Regions from separate parts of the Amycolatopsis sp. SB7-3 genome, predicted to be linked through region 1. Evidence: riboswitches for the same ligand, from Rfam matches in the RefSeq annotation. Region 1 holds a riboswitch; the other holds the start of a gene.
The links. A riboswitch is a leader RNA that binds a small molecule or an ion and turns the genes downstream of it on or off. The one in region 1 is predicted to bind glycine.

Region 1 (10,951 bases):
TCGGCAGGTACGGCGCGAGGTGCGCCCGCACCGCGACCGGGCCGACGCCGGGGCCGCCGCCGCCGTGCGGGATGCAGAAGGTCTTGTGCAGGTTCAGGTGCGATACGTCGCCGCCGAACTCACCCGGCTTGGCGAGCCCGAGCAGCGCGTTGAGGTTCGCGCCGTCTACGTAGACCTGGCCGCCCGCGTCGTGGACGATCTTGGCCAGCTCGTCGATGCCGTTCTCGTACACGCCGTGCGTGGACGGGTACGTGACCATGATCGCGGACAGCGTGTCGCGGTTGGCCTCGACCTTGGCCCGCAGGTCTTCGAGGTCGACGTTGCCTTCGTCGGTGCACTTGACCACGACGACGCGCATCCCGGCCATCACCGCGGAGGCGGCGTTCGTGCCGTGCGCGGACGACGGGATCAGGCAGACCTCGCGTTCGGTCTGGCCGTTGGCGTGGTGGTACGCGCGGATCGCGAGCAGACCGGCGAGCTCGCCCTGGCTGCCCGCGTTCGGCTGCAGCGACACCTTGTCGTAGCCGGTGACCTCGGCGAGCCAGCCGGACAGCTGCTCGACCAGGGTGTGGTAGCCCTCGGCCTGGTCGGCGGGCGCGAACGGGTGGATCCCCGCGAACTCGCGCCAGCTGATCGGCTCCATCTCGGTGGTGGCGTTGAGCTTCATCGTGCAGGAGCCGAGCGGGATCATGCCGCGGTCGAGCGCGTAGTCGAGGTCCGAAAGGCTCCGCAGGTAACGCAGCATCGCGGTCTCGGAGCGGTGCGAGTGGAAGACCTCGTGGGTGAGGTACTCGCTCTGGCGGCCGAGGCCCGCGGGCAGGGCCTGGGCGCTTCCGGCCGGGTTTTCGATCCCGAACGCGTTGAGCACCTTGGCGATGATCGCGGGCGTGGTGACCTCGTCGACCGCGATGCGGACGTGGTCGGCGTCGACCGGGCCGAGGTTGATCCCGTGCTCGCGCGCGACCGCGACGACCGCTTCGGCCTGGCCGGGCATGCGGGCGAGGACGGTGTCGAAGAAGCCCTCGTGGACGACCTCGACGCCGCCCTCGCGGAGGGCTCCCGCCAGTCCGGCGGCGAGTTCGTGGACGCGGGTCGCGATGCGCTTGAGGCCGTCCGGACCGTGGTAGACCGCGTACATCGCGGCGAGCACGGCGGGCAGGACCTGCGCGGTACAGATGTTGGAGGTGGCCTTCTCGCGGCGGATGTGCTGCTCGCGGGTCTGCAGGGCGAGGCGGTACGCGGGGTTGCCGTCGGCGTCGACCGAGACGCCGACCAGGCGACCCGGCAGCGAGCGCTCGAGCCCGGCGCGGACGGCCATGTACCCGGCGTGCGGGCCGCCGTAGCCGAGCGGGACACCGAAGCGCTGGGTGGAACCGGCGGCGATGTCGGCGCCGAACTCACCCGGCGCGGTGATCAGGGTGAGGGCGAGCAGGTCGGCGGCGACGGTGTACAGCGCGCCGGCGGCCTTCGCGGTCTCGGAGATGGCGGAGTAGAAGCCCGCGCCGCGCAGCACGCCGGAAGCGCCCGGGTACTGGACGACGACGCCGAAGAACTCCTCCGGCAGGCCGGTGAGCAGGTCACGGACCTCGACCTCGACGCCCATGGCCTCGGCGCGGGTGCGGACGACGGCGATGGTCTGCGGCAGGCATTCGGCGTCGAGGACGACCTTGTTCGACTTCGCCTTCGACGCGCGGCGCATCAGCATGACGGCCTCGGCGACTGCGGTGGACTCGTCGAGCAGGGAGGCGTTCGCGGTGGCGAGACCGGCCAGCTCGGAGACCATGGTCTGGAAGTTGAGGAGGGCTTCGAGACGGCCCTGCGAGATCTCCGGCTGATACGGCGTGTACGCCGTGTACCAGGCCGGGTTCTCCAGCACGTTGCGGCGGATGACCGCCGGGGTGACCGTGTCGTGGAAGCCGAGGCCGATCATCTGCGTCATCGGCTTGTTGAGCGCGGCGAGCGCGCGAAGCTCGGCGATGGCGTCCTCTTCGGACGCGGCGGGGGGAAGGTCGAGGTCGCGGGTGACGCGGATCGCGGACGGCACCGCGGCCTGCACCAGGGCATCGAGACTGCCGAAGCCGACCTCGGCGAGCATCTTGGCCTGCTCGGACTCCGAGGGGCCGATGTGCCGGTCGTCGAAGGACGTACTGGTCAAGGGAGCTCCTTGGGTCAGGCGCCGGATAGACCGGTGCGCTGGGAACTCCCCCTCTGTCATGGCACCTGAGAGTTTCACCACCGATGAGGGTGGCTTTCACCTTGGGTGAGGCGCACTTGCGCGCCTGCTTTCCAGAGTGGCCTCGCGTGAAGCGGTAGTGGGTACCTGAGAGATTCCGGGGAGTTTGCTCCTTCGGTGCCCCACCACGTTCGTGGGGGCTCTCCCGCTCCAGCTCGACGGCCCGATCTGCAGTTGTGCGCACACCGTACCTGGCCTGTTCAGCGCGCGTCTACTTCCCACCGACGACGTCACTTGCGTGTTCCGGCTCTGATCACGCGAGTTCCGGCCCACATTCAGAGGACTAAATGCGGGCCGGGCACAGCTGGGCCCGGGGTGAAGGACCCCTTCACCGCATGAGACGAGGGGAAAGCGTCCTTCGGCCCCCAGGACCGAGCGCGACGGCCGGCCCCGAGTCCGCGAAGGCCTCCTTCCCTACCTTGAGAGTAGGGAAGGAGGCCTTCACGGACAGAGGAGCCGAGGAGCACCGCATTTAGAGGACTAAATGCGGGCGGGGTTCAGAGCGGGGTGACGTAGGCGCCCGAGATGCCCCCGTCCACCAGGAACTGCGAAGCGGTGATGAACGAGGCGTCGTCGCTCGCCAGGAACGCGACCGCGCCCGCGATCTCCTCCGGCTCCGCGAACCGCCCGACCGGCACGTGCACCAGCCGCCGCGCGGCCCGCTCGGGGTCCTTCGCGAACAGTTCCTTGAGCAGCGGCGTGTTCACCGGACCCGGGCACAGCGCGTTCACCCGGATGTTCTCCCGCGCGAACTGCACACCCAGTTCCCGGCTCATCGCCAGCACCCCGCCCTTGGACGCGGTGTACGAGATCTGCGACGTCGCCGCGCCCATCACCGCGACGAACGACGCCGTGTTGATGATCGAGCCCTTCCCCTGCCGCTGCATATGCGGCAGGACCGCCTTGCAGCACAGGTACACCGACGTCAGGTTGACCTTCTGCACCTTCTCCCACGCGTCGATACCCGTGGTGAGGATCGAGTCGTCCTCGGGCGGGGAGATACCGGCGTTGTTGAACGCGACGTCGACCGAGCCGAAGGTGTCCACAGTGGTCTGGAACAGGGCCTCGACCTGCTCGGCGTCGGTGACGTCGGCCTGCACGAACAGGCCACCGACCTCGTCGGCCGCGGCCTTGCCCGCCTCGGCGGAGATGTCGCCGATGACGACCTTCGCGCCTTCGCTCGCCAGCCGCCGCGCGGTGGCGAGGCCGATCCCGCTGCTGCCGCCGGTGATGACGGCGACGCGGCCTTCGAAACGCTGAACCATTCCTATTCCTCCGTGCTGATGGTCTTGATACGAAAAGAGACCAGCTCACTCTGTGCTGATAAAAAGGTTCTTGGTCTCGGTGAAGGCGTCGACGGCGTCCGGCCCCAGCTCACGGCCCAGCCCGGACTGCTTGAACCCGCCGAACGGCGTCCAGTACCGGACGGACGAATGCGAGTTGACCGACAGGTTCCCGGCCTCGACACCGCGCGCGACGCGGAAGGCGCGGCCGACGTCGCGCGTCCAGATCGAGCCGGACAGCCCGTACTCGGTCCGGTTGGCCATGGTCACCGCGTCCGCCTCGCCGTCGAACGGGACCACGGCGACGACCGGGCCGAAGATCTCCTCGGACGCCAGCGGATGCCGCAGGTCCGGCGGGGTGACGACGGTCGGCGCGAACCAGTACCCGGGACCGACGGGCGCGTTGCCCCGGAAGGCGACCGGCGCGGAATCGTCCACATAGGACGACACCTTCGCGTGATGCCCCGCCGAGATCAGCGGGCCCATCTCGGTGACCTCCAGCCGCGGATCCCCGACGACGACGCCGTTCACCGCGGGTTCCAGCAGCTCCATGAACTTCTCGTACACGCTCGACTGCACCAGGATCAGCGACCGCGCGCAGCAGTCCTGCCCGGCGTTGTCGAAGACGCCGTACGGCGCGGTGGCGGCGGCCTTCTCCAGGTCGGCGTCGGCGAACACGATGTTCGCGTTCTTGCCGCCGAGCTCCAGCGTCACCCGCTTCACCTGCGCGGCACAGCCCGCCATGATCTGCTTGCCGACCTCGGTGGAGCCGGTGAACACCACCTTCCGCACCGCCGGATGGTCCACGAAGCGCTGCCCCACCACGGATCCCTTGCCGGGGAGCACCTGGAAGACGTCTTCGGGGATCCCCGCCTCGCGGGCGAGTTCGCCGAGGCGGATCGCGGTGAGCGGGGTGAGCTCGGCGGGTTTCAGCACGACGGTGTTCCCGGCGGCGAGCGCCGGTGCGAATCCCCAGCCCGCGATGGGCATCGGGAAGTTCCACGGCACGATCACCCCGACCACGCCCAGTGGCTCGTGGAACGTCATGTTCACACCGCCGGGCACCGGGATCTGCTTGCCGCTCAGCCGTTCGGGCGATGCCGAGTAGTACGTCAGCACGTCGCGGACGTTGCCCGCCTCCCAGCGCGCGTTGCCGATCGTGTGGCCGGCGTTGGCGACCTCCAGCGCGGCGAGGTTCTCGATGTCGGCGTCGACGGCGTCGGCGAACCGGCGCAGCAGCCGCGCCCGGTCGGCGGGGGCCACCGCGCGCCAGGCGGGGAACGCCGCGTGCGCGCGGGCGATCGCCGCGTCGGTCTCCTCGGCCGAGGTCAGCTCGACCGACCTCACCACCTCTTCGGTGGCGGGGTTGATCACCTCGAACGTGGTCATTCGCGCTCCTTCGCAGCTTTCACCAGCGCTTCGAAAAGCCTGATGTCGTCGGGGTTCTGTTCGGGATGCCATTGGACGCCGAGGACGAACCCGTCGCCGGGCAGTTCGGCCGCCTCGATGGTCCCGTCGGCGGCCCAGCCGGCCGGGACCAGCCCGTCACCGAGCTTGTCGATCGCCTGATGGTGGTAACACGGCACCTTGGTCTCGGTGCCGAGGATCGACGCGACGCGACTGCCCTCGGCAAGCGTCACCGTAGTGGTGCCGAAGGTCGCGGGCGCGGGCTGGTGATCCTTGCTGTCCACCGTCTCGGGCAGGTGCTGGACGAGCGTGCCGCCCAGCGCGACGCTGAGCACCTGCAGCCCGCGGCACACGCCGAGCACCGGTTTCCCACTGTCCAAAGCGGACCGCAGCAGCCCGAACTCGAACGCGTCCCGGTTCGGCCTGGTGTACGTCGTCGCGTGCTGCTCCTGGCCGTAACGTGCCGGGTCGACGTCCGCGCCGCCGACGAGCACGAGACCGTCCACGGCGGAGATCAGCCGATCGTGTGCCTCGCTCACCGGTGGCAGCAGGACCGGGATCCCACCCGCCGCGACGATCCCGTCGACGTAGACGCGGTGGAGCAGCGCCGCTTCGGTCTCCCACACCAGGAACTTCGCGGGTTCCAAATAGGACGTGAGCCCGATCAGGGGTTCAGAGCCGTTCGAAGCCACGGATCCTCTCCCAGTCGGTGACGGCGGCGTCGTACGCGGTGAGCTCGACCTTCGCCGCGTTCAGGTAGTGGTCGACGACCTCGTCCCCGAACGCGGACCTCGCGAGTTCGCTCCCGTCCAGCAGCGCCGCGGCCTCCCGCAGGGTTGTCGGCACGGTCGGCTTGGCGGAACCGTAGGCGTTCCCGTGGAACTCCGGCTCCAGCTCCAGTTCGTTCTCGATACCGTGCAGCCCGGCCGCGATCAGCGCGGCCACCGCGAGGTACGGGTTCACGTCGCCGCCGGGGACGCGGTTCTCCGTGCGCAGCGAGTCCCCGTGCCCGACGACGCGGAGCGCGCAGGTGCGGTTGTCCGTGCCCCACGCGACGGCCGTCGGCGCGAAGCTCCCGGGCACGAACCGCTTGTAGGAGTTGATGTTCGGCGCGAAGAAGTAGGTCAGCTCACGCAGTCCGGCCAGCTGACCGGCGAGGAAGTGCTCCATCAACGGCGAGAATCCACCGGGTCCGTCTCCGGCCAGAACAGGGTCGCCCGCGGCCGAGCGCAGGCTGATGTGGATGTGGCAGGAGTTGCCCTCGCGTTCGTTGTACTTCGCCATGAACGTGAGGCTCTTGCCCTCCTGCGCGGCGATCTCCTTCGACCCGGTCTTGTAGACGCTGTGGTTGTCGCAGGTGGTCAGCGCGTCGGCGTAGCGGAACGCGATCTCGTGCTGGCCGGGATTGCATTCGCCCTTGGCCGACTCGACGTACAGCCCGGCGCCGCCCATGTCGTTGCGGATGCGGCGCAGCAGCGGTTCGATCCGGGCGGTGCCGAGCATCGAGTAGTCGACGTTGTACTGGTTGGCCGGGCGAAGGTCCTGATAGCGCTTGTCCCAGGCCGATTCGAAGGTGTCGTCGAAGACGATGAACTCCAGTTCGGTGCCGACGTAGGCGGCGAGACCGCGCTCGGCGAGCCTGTCGAGCTGGCCGCGGAGGATCTGGCGGGGCGAGGGGGCCACCGCGCCGCCCTGCACCCGTTCGAGGTCGGCGAGGACCAGCGCGGTGCCCTCCTGCCACGGGAGCAAGCGCAGCGTGTCGAAGTCCGGGCGCATGACGAAGTCGCCGTAGCCGGTCTCCCAGGACGACATCGCGTAGCCGTCGACGGTGTTCATGTCCACGTCGACGGCGAGGAGGTAGTTGCACGCTTCGGTGGCGTGCTCGACGACCTCGTTGAGGAAGTACTCGGCGGCGCAGCGTTTGCCCTGCAGCCTGCCCTGCATGTCGGTGATCGCCACCAGCACCGTGTCGACGGTGCCGTCCTCGACCAGTTCCCGGAGCCGATCCAGCGTGAGCATGCCGCGCCTGTTCGCCATCAGCCTCACCTAAAGGTTCGAAGCGGTACCTTTGCGGGTTCTTCCTACCGGGTCGGCCGAACCCGGTCAACTCCGTCAATGGTCTGGTTCGTTACCCATTGCTCACCGTAGTTGATCCCTGGGCGGATTGTCTGTGATGCCCGGCTGAGAAGATGCTGTGAATCCCGCCGCACCGGGAGGAGATCCGCGCATCCGGGACGTTGTACGGATCAAGAGAGGTGAGAAGGAATGACACAGGCATTCACGCAGCAGACCACGTTCACCGAGCCCCAGGGGCGGGCTCAGCTCCCGACGATGCCCAGTGGGTGGCCGATCGGCTCGTACGAGTCGTACTCCGAAGCGCAGCGTGCCGTCGACCACCTCGCGGGAACGGACTTCCCGATCACGGACGTCACGATCGTCGGTGTCGAGCCGATCCTGGTGGAGCGCATCGCCGGACGCATGGGCTGGAGCAAGGTGCTGACCAGCTCGGCGCTGTCCGGCGCGATGTTCGGTGTGTTCCTCGGGCTCGTGCTGAGCCTGCTGAACCCCGGCGCCGGGCTGGTGCCGATCATCGTCGGCCTCGTCGGCGGTATCGGGTTCAACCTGCTGTTCGGCGCGCTGGGGTACGCGTCGTCGAAGAACAAGCGAGGGTTCATCTCGCAGAGCCAGCTGGTCGCCCGGCGTTACGACGTCCTGGCCCAGCCGCGCAACGCCGAGAAGGGCCGCGCCCTGCTGGCCGACCTGGCCGCCAGGAGCGCGTTCAACCACTGAGCCTCACCCCACGAGGTGCCGCATTTCGTCCTCTGAATGCGGTCGTTGGCATCGCGAACCACCGCATTCAGAGGACGAAACGCGGGTGGAGGCGGCCCCCGGCGTCCGCCTCCACCCGGGCCACCTAGCGTGTCGGCTGGGTGGAGTTCGACGGCGGCGCCTGGGCGGTCGTGGAAGGCGGCGCCGGGGTGATCTTCGGGATCGCCGCGCTGAACGGCACGTCCGTCCTTTCCAGACAGTAGCTGCGGTAACCGTTGTAGCCGTTGAGGTTTCCGTCGTTGTCCCGGACTCCCCGATCGAGCCGCGGCCGCGGATAGCGGTTGTCGTCGCCGATCTTCCGCTTCTCGCCCGTGCTCTGCTCGCAGGCGTACCGGGTCGTGCTGAGCGGGCGGCCGTTCTCGTCGTAGAGGTAGATCTCGGTCAGCGGTTTGCCTTCGGCGTCGAACGCGTAGATGTTCTCCACGTCCTGGCTGCCGTACGTCAGCTGCGGGTTCCCGTAGCTGTCGTTGTAACTCGGCCCATAGGAGCTGTTGTAGGAACCGCCGCCATAGGACCGCTTCGCGATCAGGTCGACCGCCGCTCCCGCCCCGCCGAGCATGCTGCCGATGACGAACGCCGAGATCGGCACGGCCAGCCACAGCAGCCGCCGGTCGGTCTTCAGCTTCGGGCCCGCCCAGACCACCGCGACGGCGGCCAGCAGCATCAGCGGCAGCAACAGCACCGCCTCGGTGTCGCGCAGCACGAGCAGCAGGCCGAAGATGACCAGCACCGCCGCGCACAGCACCCACCACGCCGGCTTGAGCGTGCGGAAGTAGTTGATTCCCTTGCTGTTCCGGTTGTTCTGGAACGACGTCGCGAGCTCGCGGAGCTTGACCACCTCGGGCAGCTCGACGATCGGGGCGACTCCCTTCCGCACCACGTAGGCGACGCTGATCGCGAGTACGGGTGCGACGAAAAGCAGGCCCAGCAACGGTTCCACCCGCACCCACACCGCGGCCGCGAAGCCGAACAACGCGAAGCCGCCGACCGAGAACACCAAGCCCCAGAACGCGAACCGCGCTCCACCGATCCCGGTCTTCACCTTCAGCGCGGTGGTCTTGTCGCCCGAGTCGGGCGGACGCGGCGGATAGCCGCCGGACGCCCGCAATTCGGCGGCATAGCCTTCCGGGCTCCCCAGACGCTCGATCAAGGCGTCGACCTTGGGGTTCTCCCCCAGTTCCGCCTCCATCTCGGCGAGATGCGGCCGGACGTCTTCGAGGATCTCTTCGACTTCGCTCTCGGGCAGGTCGGCGAGCGCGCTCCTGACCCTCGCCAGATACACCCGCACGGCGGTCGGATTCTGCGTGCTCATGCTGCCTCTCCCAACAGGCTGTTCATTGTCGTGGCGAAAGTCCGCCAGGTCTGCCCCGACTCTTCGAGGCGCCGACGACCCGGCTCATTGAGGCTGTAGTACTTGCGGTGCGGGCCTTCCTCGCTCGGCACCACATAGGACGTCAGCAGGCCTGCCTTGTACAGCCGCCGAAGCGTCCCGTACACCGAAGCGTCGCCCACTTCCTGCAACCCCGCGATACGGAGTCTTCGGAGCACGTCGTAGCCATAGCCGTCCTCTCCGCGAAGCACCGCGAGAACGGCGAGGTCCAGCACGCCTTTAAGTAGCTGACTGATCTCCACAGTCGCGTCCCTCCCAGTCTTACGCAACAGAAGGTACCACGCATTGCACAGTAGTGCGCACGGCGGAAGCCACTTGCGCCGACGGGGTGGTTCATGGGTTACTTAGTCCAGTAATGAACCACCGCACCCCGAGAGGGTGCTCGAAGACTGGGGACGGAGGTGTCGTGCTCGACGAAGGAACACCCCTGTTCGTGCAGATCGCCGAACAGATCGCCGACGACATCGCCGAGGGAAGCCTGGCCGAGGGGGAACGCGTGCCGTCAACCAACGAACTCGCCGCCTTCTACCGGATCAATCCGGCGACGGCGGCCAAGGGGATCAACGTGCTGGCCGACGACGGCCTGCTCGAAAAGCGCCGGGGTATCGGCATGTTCGTCGCCGCCGGCGCGCGGCAGAAGCTGCTCACCGACCGGCGGCAGCGGTTCGCCGAGCAGTACCTCGACCCGATGCTCATCGAAGCGAAGCGCCTCGGCATCGACGACGAAACCTTGATCTCGCTCATCCGCGGGAACGGACACCGGAACGGAGGACCCGCCGCATGACGCCGACCATTTCGACCACCGGCCTGACCCGGCGCTACGGCGACCACACCGCGCTCGGCGATGTCTCGGTCGACATCGAAGAAGGAAAGATCACCGGCCTGCTGGGCCGCAACGGCGCGGGCAAGAGCACCTTCCTGCGCATCGTCACCGCGCAGGAGTTCGCCAGCGCGGGCTCGGTCCGCGTGTTCGGCGAGACCCCGGTCGAGAACGAGCGGGTGCTGCGGCGCCTGGTGCTCGTCCGCGAAGACCAGCAGTTCCCGGACTTCAAGGTCCGGCACGCCCTTTCGGCGGCGTCGTGGTTCTACCCGAACTGGGACGCGGAACTGGCCGAAGACCTGCTCCGCGACTTCGATCTGCCGACGAAACGCCCGATCAAGAAGCTCTCGCGAGGGATGCGTTCGGCGCTGTCGATCACGATCGGGCTCGCGGCCCGGGCTGAGCTCACGCTGCTCGACGAGCCGTACGCGGGACTCGACGCCGTCGCACGCCAACTGTTCTACGACCGGTTGCTCGACGACTATTCGGCCCATCCGCGCACGATCCTGCTTTCCACGCACCTGATCGACGAGGTCGCCGATCTGCTGGAGCACGTGGTGATGATCGACAAGGGCCGCGTCGTCCTCGACGCGCCCGCCGACGAACTGCGCGGCACGGCCGTGACGGTTTCCGGCCCCGCCCTCGCGGTGGACGACTTCGTCGCCGGCCGCCGGGTGCTGCACCGCCGCAAGATCGGGTCGCGTGCTTCGATCACCGTCGCCGACGCGCTCGGTCCCGCCGACAAGGCGAAGGCGAAGGCCCTGCATCTGAAGCTGGAGCCGCTTTCCTTGCAGCAGTTGATGGTGCACACCTCCAACGGACAGACCGCAGAGGAGGCGTCCGCATGAACACCCTGGTCAACGTCGCGCGCTACCACCTGGTGGACCGGCTCCAGTACGTCGTCCTCCCGGTCGGCGTCACGTTCTTCGCCTTCGGAGTGAATCTCGCGATCTTCTCGCTGATCCCCGAAACGCCGGAGGAGAACTACT
Region 2 (10,951 bases), on a different contig from region 1:
GGTTGAGCGTGGCGGCCGCGCGGTGGGCCCGCGCGTCGCCGGGGTTGCGGTCGGGGTGGAGCACGGCCGCCAGTTCGCGGTAGCGATGGCGGGCGAACAGCGCGGCCGGGCCGGCCGCGTCCTCGACCGCCTTCATGGCGTCTTCCCTGGTGAGCATAGTTTGAGTCTAGACGACTCTTACTCCGGCTGGCAAGGGGTGGGTACAAATCCCGTGCAGCTCCGTCGCTTCGGTGAATAGCCTGGAACGGCCGAGAAGAAGGGACTTCCTTGTCAGGTGAACCGGGGACTTCCAGGTTTCTCTTGCAGATGCTGCTGGGCGGGATCCCGCTCGTTTTCCTGTTGTGGGTGGCCGGGGGAGCCCTCGGTGACCGCGTGCGTGAACTGAACACCGGAGAGGACGTCACGGTCACCGCCGTCTCCGGATGTGTCGAGGACGGGCCGCCGATGAGCGGCCGGTTTCCCTACTGCGAGGCCGGGTGGCGGTTCGACGACGGGCGCACCGGACAGGGGAGGATCAACGGCGAGAGGGTCGCGGAAGGCGACAGGATCTTCGCCGGTGACGGATTCGCTTACCCGTCAAGGTCGAATCGGGTCTTGAGCCTGGTGATGGTCGCGTTGTGCGGCCTGGTCCTGCTGGGCATGCTGATCGGACTCGGTGTCCTGTACCGGAAGACCCGGACCTGGCGGCGTCGCGGGAAGTGACGCCGCCGTCCGTGCTCAGCTCCGGGTGGCCTCGATCTGCCGTTCGTCCTCGGTCGAACAGCTCGTCACCGGATCGTTCGGACCGCTGCCGCAGGTCCAGGCCCCGACCACGACCGGGCCCGGCCCCTGCGGTGACGTCGCTTCGGCGGGTGTCAGCTTGGCGAAGTAGTCCTTGAGCACCTGCGTCGCTTCGGCACAGTCGGTCTTCCCCCGGACGACGACCTTGTTCTTCGCGCCTTGGTATCCGGCGACTTCTCCGCACGGCGATCCGGCGAGGGCCTGGTCGGCGGCGGGTGCGGGGGAGGACGGGGGCGGCGCGGCCGCGGGCGCGGGATCGGCGCCGCAACCGCTCAGCAGGACGACGGCGAACGCGGCGGGAAGCACGGCGAGGCTCTTCATGGGCCCTTCTTCTCGGGGATGGTTCATTCGACGGGGACGACGGCGGCGAACACGTTCTGCTCGCCCTTGCTGCAACTCGTGCCGCCCTGGGCGGCGGGAGCGCCGGAGACGCACAGCCAGCCGTCCACGGTCTCGCTGACCGGCTCGTCCGAGCCCGCGGACTGACGGCCGGCGATCCTCTTGTGGAACGCGTCGACGATCCCGGTCGCCTCCGCACAGGAGACGCCGGGTCCGTTGAGCACCTGCAAGGTCAGCCCGCTCGCCGCGGTCACCGTCCCGCAGGAACCCTGTACCGGTTCAGCGGGTTTCGGTTTGGGGGCGGGAGTCGGGGCGGCGGACGGACTCGGCGCGGTTGGGGACGGGATCGGCGGCACCGAAACGCTGGACGCGCTCGTGGGGATCGCGGGCGATGAGACCGGCGTCGAAGTGACAGGCGGTGGCGGGGATTCGCCCGAACAGGCGGCGAGCGTTCCGGCGACGGCGCAGACCGCGAACAGGCGCCGCCACGTTCCCGTGGTCGTCGAGACGGGCAAGGCGATCCTTTCGTCGGCCGGTCGTGGCCGGCCCATTCTGACCCGGCCGGGCCCGATGTCGTGGCATTGAGCCACGTTCGGTTCGCGGGAGGCTATCGCGGCCCCGTCGCCGCGATACGCGAGGACCGGACAATCACTGTCCACTGTGGACAATTAATATGCCGTTCACGGCGCGGCAACACCCTGCTGTCGTCGCGAACCGATCGGACGAATCCGGCGCCGAGCCGTTAACGCGCGGCCCCGTTCTGCCGAAAAGACAAGTAGCGCTCCGGCGTGTCCCAGTCCCCGTCACCGAAACCGTGAGAGCGATGAAGACCGACGAACAGACCGACCCCGCGTCACCCCAGGCCACCGCACCGGCGAGCACGGAGCTTCCCCCGACGGCCCCGTGCACCGTCGTCTGGTGTGGCGGCCGCCCGTACGTCCTGGAGAACTCGGCGGGCCACCATCGCTGGATGGGCACCGACCACCGGGGCAGGCCCGTGGCGCTGACCAGCGCGGACCTGCAACGCCGCGGCTGGACGCACACCCGGGCCAGCTGACGCGGGAGGACCTGCCGCCGCTGGCTAGGCTGAGCGGGTGAGTACGCCCCCCGAACCGAGCGTGACCAGCGAAGAGCCTTCCCTGCTGCGGCAGGCCCTGAATGTCCCCAACATGCTTTCGATCCTCCGGCTCGCCGGGGTGCCGGTCTTCCTGTGGCTGCTCCTCGGCCCTAAGGAGGACGGCTGGGCGCTCGCGCTGCTCGTGTTCAGCGCGCTCACCGACTGGCTCGACGGCAAACTCGCCCGCTGGCTCAACCAGATGTCGCGGCTCGGCCAGCTGCTCGACCCCGCGGCCGACCGGCTCTACATCCTCGCGACCCTCATCGCCTTCCTGATCCGCGACATCATCCCGTGGTGGCTGGTGGTCCCGCTGGTCGTCCGGGAGGCCGTCCTCGGCGTCTGCGTCCTGCTGCTGCGGCGCCGGGGGTTCGCCCCGCCGGAGGTCACCTACATCGGCAAGGGCGCCACCTTCGTGCTGATGTACGCCTTCCCGTTCCTGCTGCTCACCCAGGGCGGCTCCGACATCGCCGCGATCGCCCGGCCGATCGGCTACGCCTTCACGGCATGGGGTGCGGTCCTGTACGTCTATTCAGGCGTGCTGTACGTCGTCCAGACCGTACGGGCGCTGCGCCCGGCCGCTCCCGGCGTGTCGCGGGAGGCGCCGGGCGCGTGACCCGGCGGGATGGGAAACTGCGCGCGTCGGTTTCGAGTGAGGGCATCAGAAAGGGGAGCGGCGTTGTCCACTCCAGAAGAACTGCGGTACACCGAGGAGCACGAGTGGGTCTCCGTGCGCGACGGCGGGCTCGTGCGCGTGGGCATCACGGAGTACGCCCAGGACCAGCTCGGTGACGTGGTGTTCGTCGAACTGCCCGAGGTCGGCAAGCAGGTCGGCTCGGGCGACGCGTTCGGCGAGGTCGAGTCGACCAAGAGCGTCTCGGAGCTGTTCGCCCCGCTCGACGGCGAGGTGGTCGCGGTCAACGACGCGGTGACCGAATCGCCCGAGCTGATCAACAGCGACCCGTACGGCGAAGGCTGGCTGATCGAGCTCCGTCTCGACGACGCGAGCTCGGTGGAATCCCTGCTGGAGGCCGAGGCGTACCAGGCGCTGATCAAGGAATAGCCGCAGGCCGTGGCCCTTCGGGAAGAGTAGGGGGAGCCGCGGGCCGGAGATTCGATCAGGCACGGTACGTTTGACCTCCACACGTTCTTGAGTAGTGGCAACACACATGCGTTAGGAGAGCTCAGGTGAGCACGAACGACGGGCCCGGCGTTCCCCCGGAGCAGTCTCCGGAGCGGACTTCTGTCTTCCGGGCCGACTTCCTGGCCGACGTCGAAGGCACTGAGGCTCCTCCGGCTGCCGAGGCCCCCGTCCAGGGTGTGGACGCGCTGCCCGCGGGTTCCGCGCTGCTGGTCGTCAAGCGGGGCCCGAACGCGGGGTCGCGCTTCCTGCTGGACCGCGACACCACCAGTGCGGGACGGCACCCGGACAGCGACATCTTCCTCGACGACGTCACGGTCTCCCGGCGGCACGCCGAGTTCCGGCGTGAGGGCGGCGAGTTCGTCGTCATCGACGTCGGCAGCCTCAACGGCACCTACGTCAACCGCGAGCCGGTCGACCAGGCCGTCCTCGCCGGTGGCGACGAGGTGCAGATCGGCAAGTTCCGCCTGGTCTTCCTGACCGGCCCGGGTTCCGGGGGCCAGGGGGCACGGTGACGGCGGCCGGGCGGCCTGATCGGGATGCTTCGCAGCGCGATGGGTTGAGCATCGGGGCCGTGCTGGCACAGCTGCGCGGCGACTTCCCCGATGTCACCATCTCCAAGATCCGGTTCCTCGAGGCGGAGGGGCTGGTCCAGCCGGGCCGGACCCCGTCGGGGTACCGGCAGTTCGCTCCGGCGGACGTGGAGCGGTTGCGGTTCGTCCTGTCCGCCCAGCGGGATCACTACCTGCCGCTGAAGGTCATCAAGGAACAGCTGGACGCGGCGGATCGGGGCGCCGCGCCGGAAGCGGCGATGCCGAGGCTGCCGCGGAAACTCGTTTCACTCGACGCCCCCGGGGAGAACGGCGGACTGCCGTCCCCCGGGGACTTCGAGACCGATCGCGAGATCAGGCTGACCGAGGAAGATCTGCTCCGCCAGGCCGGCATCGACGCCGCCACCCTGGCTGAGCTGCGGCAATACGGTCTCGTGCGCCCAGGTGCGGCGGGGTTCTTCGACCCCGACGCGGTCCTCGTGGCGAAGACCGTGAAAGCGATGACCGAATTCGGTATAGAGCCGAGACATCTGCGTGCCTTCCGGGCCGCGGCCGACCGCGAGGTCGGCCTGCTGGAGCAGATCGTGACCCCGGTGTATCGGCATCGTGACGAGGACGCCCAGGCGAGGGGCGACGAAGTCGTCCGGGAGCTCGCCGCCTTGACCGTGGCGTTGCACACGCTCTTGGTGAAGGCCGGAATACGGGCTGTCACGGGCGGTTGAACGGTTCCAGGTGACCGGGAGCCGTTGTGCGGCCACTTGTCAATGCCTGAATGTTCGGCATCCAATGCCGTACCGTGAGAGTCGGGTTTGCCACGGGCGAACCGAGAATGTCGGAGACAGCGAGCACAGCGCTCGGAAGACGGGTAGCGTCGGGACTACCGTCGCTTGGTCGTCGAGACAAGCGTTGCAGCCCGTGCGCACGAGAGGGAGGCGAAGCCCGATGAGCGAGATGCGCGTCGTCGGCGTGCGGGTGGAGCTACCCGCGAATCAGCCGATCTTGTTGCTGCGGGAAACCGAAGGCGAGCGTTACCTGCCGATCTGGATCGGCTCGGTGGAGGCCACCGCCATCGCCTTGGAGCAGCAGGGAGTCCGCCCGGCCCGTCCGCTGACCCATGACCTGCTCAAGGAGGTCATCGGCGCACTGGGCCGTGAGCTGGAACAGGTCGTCATCACCGACCTGAAGGAAGGCACGTTCTTCGCGGAACTGGTCTTCGACGGGGACATCCGGGTTTCGGCGCGGCCGAGCGATTCGGTGGCGCTGGCGCTGCGGGTGGGGGTGCCCATCCACGCCGTCGACGCGGTGCTGGAGGAGGCGGGCCTCATCATCCCCGACGAGCAGGAGGACGAGGTCGAGAAGTTCCGCGAGTTCCTCGACTCGGTCTCGCCGGAGGACTTCCGCGGCGCGGACACCTGATCCCGAGAACTCGATCGAAGGGGCGGCGCCTGGTGGTGCCGCCCCTTCTTCGTAGGCGTTTAGTCCTCTGAATGCGGATCAGGCGGCGGTCGCCTTGAGGAACAGGTCGGCCAGCTCGCGGCCATACCGCTCCAGGTCCAGCTTCGGATCCGCCGCGAACTTCGCCGCGACGCCGTCGATGGCCTGCGCGATCGACAGCGCCATCACGTCCGCCGCGAAGTCGCCGAAAGCGCCTTCCTGCTGGCCCTGGCGCAGCTGACGTTCGAGCCGTCCGGTCCGGAACTCCTCGACGAGCGGCGCCGACATGAACCAGCCCTCGGCGTCCGAGCCGCTCGAAGCCATCTCGACCATGACCCGTACCAGTTCCGGGTACGAGCCGAGGAAGGCGATCTCCGCCTCGATGTAGCCGCGCAGCAGCCCGGCACGGTCGGTCGTGCCCTCGATGCGCTCCTCGAGGAACTTGTCCTTCATCCCGGTCGCGGTGGTGACCACGGCCTGCATCAGGCCGGCCTTGTTGGTGAAGTGGTAGGAGATGATCCGGGTGCTGGACAGCCCGGCCCGCTCCTTGATCTTCGCGAACGACGTCTTGTGGTAGCCGAAGTCGGCGATCGTCGCGATCGCGGCCCCGACGATCTGGGCCCGCCGGGCCGCCTCGGTGACCGAGAGCCCCAGCTCCGCCTGAACCTCTTGCAGGGCACTTTGGGTGGAGGGATTTACTTGCATGAGTAAAAATTAACACGGCTGAGTAAATCCGGCAAGCGTGCGGCCGAACGGGGGACTGTCCTCGACAAGCCTCAAGAAGAGCTTGAGGCCGACCGCGCGTCGCGTTGACCGGTTTGCCGGACGCGCTTACCGTCAATGAAGGTGAATCGCCAAGGTGTGATTCGGATGTCTGGGGCATTCGTCTTGACGAGGAACTCCGGTGCGGACTCCCGTGGGTCCGCGCGGCTTTGTTCGCCGGCCGCCAGGTCGGGCGAGGGGAGGCATGGCGTGGTCGAGGCTGGTAGCCCTCAAGAGCCGCTCGTTCCGGTCGCTGACGGCGAGCAGGGCGAGCTGTTCCCCGACTCTTCCCTCCCGGACGAACTCGTCGGCTACCGCGGCCCGGCCGCCTGCCAGATCGCCGGGATCACCTACCGGCAGCTCGACTACTGGGCCCGAACGAAGCTGGTCGCGCCGAGCATCCGCACGGCGCACGGTTCCGGTTCGCAGCGGCTCTACTCGTTCAAGGACATCCTCGTCCTGAAGGTGGTCAAGCGGCTGCTGGACACCGGTGTCTCCCTGCAGAACATCCGCGTCGCCGTCGACCATCTGCGCCTGCGCGGCGTCCGTGACCTCGCCAAGGTCACCCTGTTCTCGGACGGCACCACCGTCTACGAGTGCACCTCGCCCGAAGAGATCGTCGATTTACTCCAGGGCGGGCAGGGCGTCTTCGGCATCGCGGTCAGCGGCGCGATGCAGGAGATCAGCGGCACCATCCACGAGTTCCCGGCCGAACGGGCCGACGGCGGCGTGATCGAAACGGTCACGCCGGACGAGCTCACGCAGCGCCGCAACGCCCGTCGCACCGGCTGATCATGAGGCCGCGCGAGCGGCAGGGTAGGCTCACTTCCGCGGTCGACGAATCCGCGCGGGAGAGACCGAGTCGATAACCGTTGAGCTCGGCGCCGAAGGAGCAAGTCCTCCCCGGAACCTCTCAGGCACCCTGGACCGCGCGGAAGAGACGCCTCTGGAAAGTGGTTCGCCAGGTCACAGCCTGGCGGCCCCGCCGACGGTGCAAGCCCGGCTCAACACTCGGGCGAAACTCTCAGGCGCCCCCTCGGGGGTACGGACAGAGTGGGGAGGGCCAGGACAATCCGTCCCGGCCCCACCCCCGCGTCTTGGGAGGTCCCCGATGGAGCCTGTTTCACTGGCCGCTCTCGAATCCGGAACCCCCTTCGCGGACCGGCACATCGGTCCCGGCGCCGAAGAGCTCGCGCGCATCCTGGACGTCGTCGGCGTCGCCTCCCTCGAAGAGCTCGCCGAGCGGGCCGTCCCCGCGTCGCTGCGGGAGTCCGCGACGCCGCCGGATCTGCCGCCACCCGCCACCGAGACCGGCGCGCTCGCCGAGCTCCGCGCACTGGCCGCGCGCAACCGGCCGATGGTCCAGATGATCGGCCTCGGCTACCACGACACCGTGACCCCGCCGGTGATCCGCCGCAACGTGCTGGAGAGCCCGGCCTGGTACACCGCGTACACGCCGTATCAGCCGGAGATCTCGCAAGGCCGCCTCGAAGCGCTGCTCAACTTCCAGACCATGGTCGCCGACCTGACCGGGCTGCCGATCGCGAACGCGTCCATGCTGGACGAGGCGACCGCCGCGGCCGAGGCGATGACACTGGTCCGCCGGGCGGGCAAGGCGAAATCGAGCCGGTTCGTGGTCGACGAGGACACCCTTCCCCAGACGATCGAGGTGCTGCGCACCCGTGCCGAACCGCTCGGCATCGACCTGGTGACCGCGGACCTGTCCCAGGGCATCACCGGGCTCGGGCTCGGCGGCGACTTCTTCGGGGTCCTGCTGTCGTATCCGGGCGCCTCGGGGGTCGTCCGCGAATGGGACCACACGATCGCCGAGGTCAAGGCGCTCGGCGCCGCCGTGGTGATGGCCGCGGATCCGCTCGCGCTGACCCTGCTGCGGTCGCCCGGTGAACTCGGCGCCGACGTCGCCATCGGGTCGACGCAGCGGTTCGGGGTCCCGATGGGCTTCGGCGGACCGCACGCGGCGTACCTCGCCGTCCGGCAGGGGCTCGAACGGCAGCTGCCCGGACGGCTGGTCGGGGTGTCGAAGGACGCCGACGGCGCCTCCGCGTACCGGCTCGCGCTGCAGACCCGTGAGCAGCACATCCGCCGCGAAAAGGCGACGAGCAACATCTGTACCGCCCAGGTGCTCTTAGCGGTCATCGCGTCGATGTACGCGGTGTACCACGGTCCCGAAGGGCTGCGCGCCATCGCGAACCGCGCGCACCGGATGGCCACGGTGCTCGCGGCGGGCCTCGCCGAAAGCGGTGTCGACGTCGTGCACTGCGAATTCTTCGACACCGTCACGGTTTCCGTCCCGGGCCGCGCGGCGGGGATCGTCGGCACGGCGCGGGAACTCGGGGTCAACCTGAGGCTCGTGGACTCCGACCACGTCGCCGTCGCCTGCGACGAGACGACCACCCGTGAGCATCTTTCCCTGGTGTGGAAGGCGTTCGGCGTCGCGGTGTCCGATGTGGACTCGCTCGACGCGGACACCGCGGACGGCTTCCCGCCGGATCTGCGCCGCACCAGCGACTACCTGACCCATCCCGTCTTCCACGCGCACCGCTCGGAAACGGCGCTGCTCCGGTACCTGAGGGCGTTGTCCGACAAGGACGTCGCGCTCGACCGGAGCATGATCCCGCTGGGCTCCTGCACGATGAAGCTCAACGCCACGGCCGAGATGGAGCCGATCACCTGGCCCGAGTTCGCCGGTCTGCATCCGTTCGCACCCGCCGAGGACGCGGCCGGCCTGCTCACCGTCGTGAAGGACCTGGAGCGCTGGCTCGCCGGTATCACCGGCTACGACGCGGTCTCCCTGCAGCCGAACGCCGGAAGCCAGGGCGAGTTCGCCGGGCTGCTGGCCATCCGCGCGTACCACCGCGAACGCGGGAACGCCGCGCGTGACGTCTGCCTGATCCCTTCCAGCGCGCACGGGACGAACGCCGCCAGCGCGGTCATGGCCGGGATGCGGGTGGTCGTCGTGAAATGCGACGACGAGGGCAACATCGACCTGGGTCATCTCAAGTCCACTGTGGACGAGCACGCGGACGACCTCGCCGCGATCATGATCACCTATCCCTCCACGCACGGCGTGTACGAGGACACCGTCCGCGAGGTCTGCGCGCTGGTGCACGACGCGGGCGGCCAGGTGTACGTCGACGGCGCGAACCTGAACGCGCTGATCGGGGTGGCGCAGTACGGGAAATTCGGCGCCGACGTCTCGCATCTCAACCTGCACAAGACCTTCTGCATCCCGCACGGCGGCGGCGGACCGGGCATCGGCCCGATCGGCGTCCGCGCGCATCTAGCGCCGTACCTGCCGAACCACCCGCTGCAGCCGGACGCGGGCCCGGCCACCGGGGTGGGGCCGATCAGCGCCGCGCCGTGGGGGAGCGCGTCGATCCTCCCGATCTCCTGGGCCTACGTCCGGATGATGGGCGCCGAAGGCTTGAAGCGGGCGACGCTGACCGCGGTCGCGCACGCCAACTACGTCGCCAAACGTCTCGCCGCGCACTACCCGGTGCTGTACTCCGGGCACGACGGCCTCGTCGCGCACGAATGCATCCTCGATCTCCGCGCGCTCACCAAACGGACCGGCGTCACCGTCGACGACGTCGCCAAGCGGCTGGCCGACTACGGGCTCCACGCGCCGACGATGTCCTTCCCGGTCGCGGGAACGCTCATGGTCGAGCCCACCGAGAGCGAGGATCTCGGTGAACTCGACCGGTTCTGCGACGCGATGATCGCGATCCGCGACGAGATCGAGAAGGTCGCCGCGGGGGAGTGGCCGCTGGAGGGAAGCCCGCTGCGGAACGCGCCGCACACCGCGCGCTGTCTCGCGGGCGAGTGGGATCGCCCGTACAGCAGGGAGATCGCGGTCTTCCCGGCCGGCTTCACCGCGTCGAAGATCTGGCCCCCGGTGCGGCGGATCGACGGGGCCGCGGGGGACCGCAACCTCGTCTGCTCCTGTCCGCCGCCGGAGGCCTTCGCCTGATCGTCAGCCGGGCATCTTGTCGAGAAAGCCCAGCACCTGCTTGATCCGGCCGTCCTCGACGGTGATGACGTCGAAACCGATCGCCAGCGGCTCCACGGCGCCTTCCGGGCCGAGGTACCACTGGAACCGTGCGATGTCGTGGTGCGCGTCGGGCGCCGCGGGCAGGCTGAACTTCAAGCCCGCGAACTGGGCCTGCGCGCCGGCGATGAAGCCGTCGACACCGTCGTGGCCGGTCACGGCGCCGAGCGGGTCGGTGTAGGCGGTGTCCTCGGTGAAGACTTCGGCGATCAGGGCGCGGCGCTTGTCCGCGTCGGTCTCGTTCCACACGGCGATGTACTGCTCGGCGACGCGCTGGATGTCCGACATGGTGTCTCCTCGTTCTGTTGTGGGGTAACCGATGCCGCAACTCTGTCGGCCGGGAGCGGGTCCCGTCGATTACGCGGGAGGTAATGGCGGCTCCGCGGGCGGGGCCGTAGGTTCGTGATCGTGACGACCACAGTGAGCGCGGGCCGCCCCGTCGGCGAACTCCTTCGTGAATGGCGTGACCGCCGCCGGATCAGCCAGCTGGACCTCGCCATCTCGGCGGACATCTCCACCCGGCACCTGAGCTTCGTCGAAACCGGCCGGTCCAAGCCCAGCCGCGAGATGGTGCTGCGGCTCGGCGAACATCTGGAGGTGCCCTTGCGGGAACGCAATCAGCTGCTGCTGGCGGCGGGATACGCGCCCGCGTACGCCGAAACCGGTCTGGCCGCCCCGGAGCTGCAAGCGGTCCGCAAGGCGGTGCGCCAGCTGATGACCGGCCACGAGCCGTACCCGGCCGCCGTCGTCGACCGCTGGTG

Region 2: it holds a riboswitch for glycine, as region 1 does, so the genes downstream of both, gcvP (aminomethyl-transferring glycine dehydrogenase) here and gcvP (aminomethyl-transferring glycine dehydrogenase) in region 1, are expected to answer to the same signal.

Annotation. Positions count from the first base shown of each region.
Region 1 is NZ_JBFPJQ010000001.1:311,568-322,518, forward strand. Features, by position in the region: gene gcvP (aminomethyl-transferring glycine dehydrogenase) at 1-2,155, opposite strand, end outside; glycine riboswitch at 2,199-2,300, opposite strand; gene AB8M46_RS01445 (3-oxoacyl-ACP reductase) at 2,731-3,498, opposite strand; gene AB8M46_RS01450 (aldehyde dehydrogenase family protein) at 3,544-4,905, opposite strand; gene AB8M46_RS01455 (gamma-glutamyl-gamma-aminobutyrate hydrolase family protein) at 4,902-5,615, opposite strand; gene AB8M46_RS01460 (glutamine synthetase family protein) at 5,596-6,960, opposite strand; gene AB8M46_RS01465 (general stress protein) at 7,189-7,713, shown strand; gene AB8M46_RS01470 (DUF1700 domain-containing protein) at 7,838-9,064, opposite strand; gene AB8M46_RS01475 (PadR family transcriptional regulator) at 9,061-9,384, opposite strand; gene AB8M46_RS01480 (GntR family transcriptional regulator) at 9,549-9,926, shown strand; gene AB8M46_RS01485 (ABC transporter ATP-binding protein) at 9,923-10,810, shown strand; gene AB8M46_RS01490 (ABC transporter permease) at 10,807-10,951, shown strand, end outside.
Region 2 is NZ_JBFPJQ010000002.1:46,512-57,462, forward strand. Features, by position in the region: gene AB8M46_RS18380 (adenylate cyclase) at 1-157, opposite strand, end outside; gene AB8M46_RS18385 (hypothetical protein) at 307-702, shown strand; gene AB8M46_RS18390 (hypothetical protein) at 718-1,101, opposite strand; gene AB8M46_RS18395 (hypothetical protein) at 1,125-1,373, opposite strand; gene AB8M46_RS18400 (hypothetical protein) at 1,414-1,704, shown strand; gene AB8M46_RS18405 (hypothetical protein) at 1,943-2,176, shown strand; gene AB8M46_RS18410 (CDP-alcohol phosphatidyltransferase family protein) at 2,214-2,849, shown strand; gene gcvH (glycine cleavage system protein GcvH) at 2,913-3,296, shown strand; gene garA (glycogen accumulation regulator GarA) at 3,422-3,889, shown strand; gene AB8M46_RS18425 (MerR family transcriptional regulator) at 3,886-4,647, shown strand; gene AB8M46_RS18430 (bifunctional nuclease family protein) at 4,868-5,341, shown strand; gene AB8M46_RS18435 (TetR/AcrR family transcriptional regulator) at 5,420-6,064, opposite strand; gene AB8M46_RS18440 (MerR family transcriptional regulator) at 6,332-6,913, shown strand; glycine riboswitch at 6,960-7,061, shown strand; gene gcvP (aminomethyl-transferring glycine dehydrogenase) at 7,233-10,112, shown strand; gene AB8M46_RS18450 (nuclear transport factor 2 family protein) at 10,116-10,478, opposite strand; gene AB8M46_RS18455 (helix-turn-helix domain-containing protein) at 10,593-10,951, shown strand, end outside.